DNA from 2 places in the Veillonella sp. Ser01 genome. Region 1 is predicted to be linked to the other one. Evidence: riboswitches for the same ligand, from Rfam matches in the RefSeq annotation. Region 1 holds a riboswitch; the other holds the start of a gene.
What was found. A riboswitch is a leader RNA that binds a small molecule or an ion and turns the genes downstream of it on or off. The one in region 1 is predicted to bind cobalamin.

Region 1 (2,423 bases):
AGAAAAACGTACCTATCGCAACTGTGGCGGGTACATTAGCAGTGGCAGTGGTTTACATCTTGTCCACAAATGTTATGGCCGGTATCGTGCCTAACATCGACTTGTTAAATTCTAATGCACCATTTGGTTTGACATTCGTATACATGTTCAATGATACAATTGCAAACATCGTGATGGCTGCAATGGTTATTTCTTGCTTTGGCGCTTTACTTTGCTGGCAATTCACATTGTCTCGCGTATTTAAAAGCGCAGCGGAACATGGTTACTTCCCTAAAGTGTTCGCTCGTGTAAATAGTAAGGATGCTCCTGTTCGTGGCGTATTCATTCTACTTGCTGTTGAAACATTACTTACATTGTTCACTGCAAGTGATTCCTTGCGTGAGCAATTTGAAGTATTGGTAAATTTGGCAGTTGTAACTAACGTAGTACCATATGTATTGTGCATCTTAGCAGTACCTACAATGATGCGTATGGCTGGCGTAGCTGAAAGCCGCATTAAACGCTCTAACTACGTATTTGGTGTTGGCGTTATCTACTGCTTGTATGCTATTTACGCATGTGGTGTTGATGCTATGCTCGGTAGTGCAGTGGCAGTAAGCATTGGTCTTGTGATCTATGTTTTGCGTAAAGCGTGGGCTACACGCAAAGCGCACCGCTTACAACAAAGTATCGATTAATTAAATAACTCTCGTCTTATAAGAGGCTGTTACTAAGTAACAGCCTCTTTTTTGTATATTAATCAGACTTATTAATTATGGTTTTATTAATTATAAATAATTGATAGTTGCTAAAGTGATTAAAAGTTTTTTCGGTATGTATAAAAAAAATTCATGAGAAAATTACCATTATAATAATAATTAATATATATACAGTTGTATACAGTTAATATAGTAAAAAATCATATATATAAAATAATTCGTATAAGTTTATACATGAATGTGACCTTAATTACTAATTAATAATTTTTATTAGTATAAAAATTATATTGAGAATTCACGATATACACATACCCCTAAGGGGTATGTGTATTGTAAACAGAATATTAATATAGTATATTAATAATCGATAAAAGTGAATGAACTAGTGAGTGTCGGTGTTCACCGAGCGTAAAAGAGGAAAATGGGTGTAAATCCCATACTATGCAAATAGCTGTAATGAGGAGCAAGGTTTCATTATAGGGTCACTGGGAAACTGGGAAGGCCGAAATATTGCGATGAGTCTGAGTCAGAAAGCCTGCTCTAAATGTATGGTATGCATATACTGTGCTTAATTTAGGTTAGTCAGGCGACTAGCTTTTTTTTGTTCCTCAGGGAGCTATATTTTTTCTTATTTTTGCGTATTACTGCTACGTTGAGTGGGAGGTACCCTTAGTTTTTCATTTGATTTGTTGTTAGTGTTTAGAGAGTTTAGGAGGCGCCTATGGGTAAACGATTTGCTAAACATTTGGGACAATTTATTGTAACCTTGTTTGGCATCACATTTTTGACATTTTGTCTCACTTATTTAGCACCAGGCGATCCAGTAACGATGTTACTAGAAACAGCAGATACTATCGTGTCTCAGGAGCTTATCGATGAAACTCGAGCTCAGCTTGGGTTAGATAAACCGTTCTTAGTGCAATATGCAAACTGGGTTGTGAATGCTGCACAAGGTGACTTAGGGATGAGTTACTCTGCTAAAAAGCCTGTTGTAGATCGTATGTTAGAGGCTTTGCCAGGAACAGTTATGTTAGCGGGTACAGCATTAGTATTTACATTGCTTTATGCATTGCCGGCAGGGATTATAAGCGCCTTAAATCGAAACAAATGGATCGACTATCTGTTGCGCGTTGCTTCCTTTGTAGGCGTGTCTATGCCATCATTCTGGTTAGGCCTTGTATTGATTTATATCTTTGGTCTTAAATTAGGGCTCGTTCCTATTGCGTCCTCTCGTGTAACTCCAATCGGTGTAATTCTACCAGCCGTTACATTAGCTGTTGTAGTTGGGTCCAAGTACATGCGTCAAGTTCGTCTTGTTATTCTTGAAGAAATGCAAAAGGATTATGTCATCGGCGCACGTGCTCGTGGTGTGAGTGAGATGAAAATTTTATTCGGTCATATTTTGCCTAATGCAGTATTACCACTCATCACTATATTAGGCGTTCTCATCGGTTGGCTATTAGGCGGTGTTGCAGTTGTTGAAATGGTATTCTCCTGGCCTGGCCTTGGGAATATGGCGGTATATGCCATTACCATGCGCGACTATCCATTGATCGAAGGTTTTGTGTTATGGGTTGCCTTAGCATATATGTGTGTCAATGCTCTAGTTGATGCATCCTATGTTCTGTTGGACCCTAGATTGAAAAGGGAGAGAGCATAATGAAAGAATTTATTCAGAAACATAAATTGTTCTCTTTCTACACTGCATTGATGCTTGTCATCGTA
Region 2 (2,423 bases), 280 kb from region 1:
GCAGCTAATGTTTCCACGTACCAGGAACCGCCTACAGGGTCCACAGGTTGGCGCAACTCAAATTCAGTTTGCAACATAACTTGGATATTGCGGGCAATACGGCGAGAGAAATCATCCGCTTTGCGAATTGGTTGGTCAAACGGAGATACTTCAAGGCTGTTCAAACCGCCTACAACGCCAGAGAATGCTTGTGTCGTATTGCGCAACAAGTTTACATATGGGTCGTATACAGTTTTTGTGAAAGCCGATGTTCTGCCGTGTACATGAACTGCACGATCTGCTTCTTCAGCGCCGAACGCTTCCATGATGCGAGCCCAAAGTACGCGCAACGCACGCAATTTAGCGATTTCCATAAAGAAATTTGCGCCCATGGAGAATGTGAACATCATGCTCTGAGCGATGGTGTGAATATCGATGTTGCGCTGTGCCAGTTGACGCACGTAGCAAACAGCCGTTGCCAATGCGTAAGCCACTTCCTGTACATCGTTAGCGCCGCCATTAGCGTACACATCACCAGACACGAGCACTGTTTTAAGCTCTGGAGCTTGTTCTTTAGCCCATACAACAGTATGTGCCATTTCATCAAAAGCTGTATCTAAGGAAATATGCAATGCACCGTCTTTAGCCCAAACGCCCACAGGGTCTGCACCAACAAGACCTTTTAAGTCAGTTGTTTGTTTTTTAGAGCCTTTCACAGTGGCTGCCAACATACCAAGCAAGATCGCCGCAGAAGCGCCTGTTTCAATATATAAAGGATTTTCTTTAAGATTGAAACGCTCGATCAATTGTTTGCAGTCATCCATGGTGGACAAGGATGTACCGCCAACGCCAACGGATGCGCCTACTTGCACATCTTGATCATGGCGTGTCGCTTCATCAAGACGGATGTTGTGGATGGTGCCGCCTTTTACAATTTCGTATAAACTTGCATGGTTAGCATCTTTAGGCAAGGAATCGTCTACGTACTGGGATACGCCCCAAGACTCTTTAATATAACCACTTGCCTTAGTGCCACGTAGGAACTCGCCTGCCCCAGGGTATATGCCTTTTGGAATCTTTTCCCCATGCAGTGCAGGTGTGTAAATTGGCTGCAACGTAATACCTTCATAGGTTTTAGTGAACATCTTCTTGTGGAAGTCCCCACCTTTTAACGCCTTTTCAACTTCAGCCTGCCATTGTTCATACGTAGGTTTCTCAAATTCGTCAAAGGATACAGGTGCCAATAGATCGCGTTCTGCGTCCTTCGAAGTCTTTTTGTCAGACATATATGTGCCTCCTTTTCAACTCGAAACCATACCGAGAAACAGCGCACCGTACCTGCGAATTGTTATGCATATACATCACACGAGCTTTCCTGTATTTGGATCACAACAACCTCAAATCTGTGTCCATTAATTCTATAATTATGAAGCCTGATTCATATGCTTAACAGCCACTTTCAAGGGCAACAAAAAAAGTGCCACCCAAAAGTGACACGTAAGGTTTCTTATTGAAAGGTACGCCAAAAAACACTGAAACCAGCATACCTCAATCCCCTTCCTATCGCTCGTAGGTACATAACGGTGATTATCAAATAGGCAGTTCTCCTGGCTCGGGCTCATCGCCTCGCTTTCGCCTTCCCAGATTTCTCCAGTGACATGAATGAAAGCAGGCTCGTCCTTACAGTGGCGGGACCGCATCGGCTTCTACCGATTTCTCTATTAAGTCTTGCGACACCTATTCTCTATATTCGTTGTTCTAAGTCCAATATAGTGTAAGATTATGCACAAAGTCAATGAACATAACAGTTAATCATAAGTAACAAATTTCAAGTTATAACTAATGCATATATAAAATAACTTAAATGCATGCATGTATTTTAATTGACCATTGAATAGCAAATTCACCCCTACCTACGCCCTATCAGCTATCAGCTATCAGCTATCAGCTATCAGCTATCAGCTATCAGCATGATATAATAATGCTATCAATAAGAGGAGGTTGCATTATGAATGATATAAACAAAAAAGGGCTCAGTACCACCTTACTGTGCTGCTTAATTTGGGGCTTACTCCCCCTATATTGGGCACTACTTAATCAAGTTTCTTCCTTTTCAGTATTATCACACCGCATCATCTGGTCTGGTGTTTGGATGATCTTCATCATCCTTGCTATGGGCCGCCAACAACTGCGCATCGATATTCAACACTTGCGCACACATCTTTCACAGTTCGGCCTATTATTATTGGCGGCTGCCCTTATTAGCGTCAATTGGTTCACTTATATTTGGGCTGTTACCAACCAACACGTTCTCGATACTAGCCTCGGATACTATATCAATCCACTACTCAATGTATTGCTAGGTATCGTCATCTATAAAGAAGCCTTGCTATGGTCACAAAAATTAAGCATCGCCATCGCCGTACTGGGTGTATCTATCATGA

Region 2: another riboswitch for cobalamin. It lies ahead of ACWTVK_RS04570 (methylmalonyl-CoA mutase family protein); the one in region 1 lies ahead of nikB (nickel ABC transporter permease).

Annotation. Positions count from the first base shown of each region.
Region 1 covers NZ_JBSPUA010000002.1:462,469-464,891, forward strand. Annotated here, with positions in the region: gene potE (putrescine-ornithine antiporter) at 1-677, shown strand, start outside; cobalamin riboswitch at 1,069-1,255, shown strand; gene nikB (nickel ABC transporter permease) at 1,420-2,358, shown strand; gene nikC (nickel transporter permease) at 2,358-2,423, shown strand, end outside.
Region 2 covers NZ_JBSPUA010000002.1:177,645-180,067, reverse strand. Annotated here, with positions in the region: gene ACWTVK_RS04570 (methylmalonyl-CoA mutase family protein) at 1-1,265, opposite strand, end outside; cobalamin riboswitch at 1,560-1,735, opposite strand; gene rarD (EamA family transporter RarD) at 1,988-2,423, shown strand, end outside.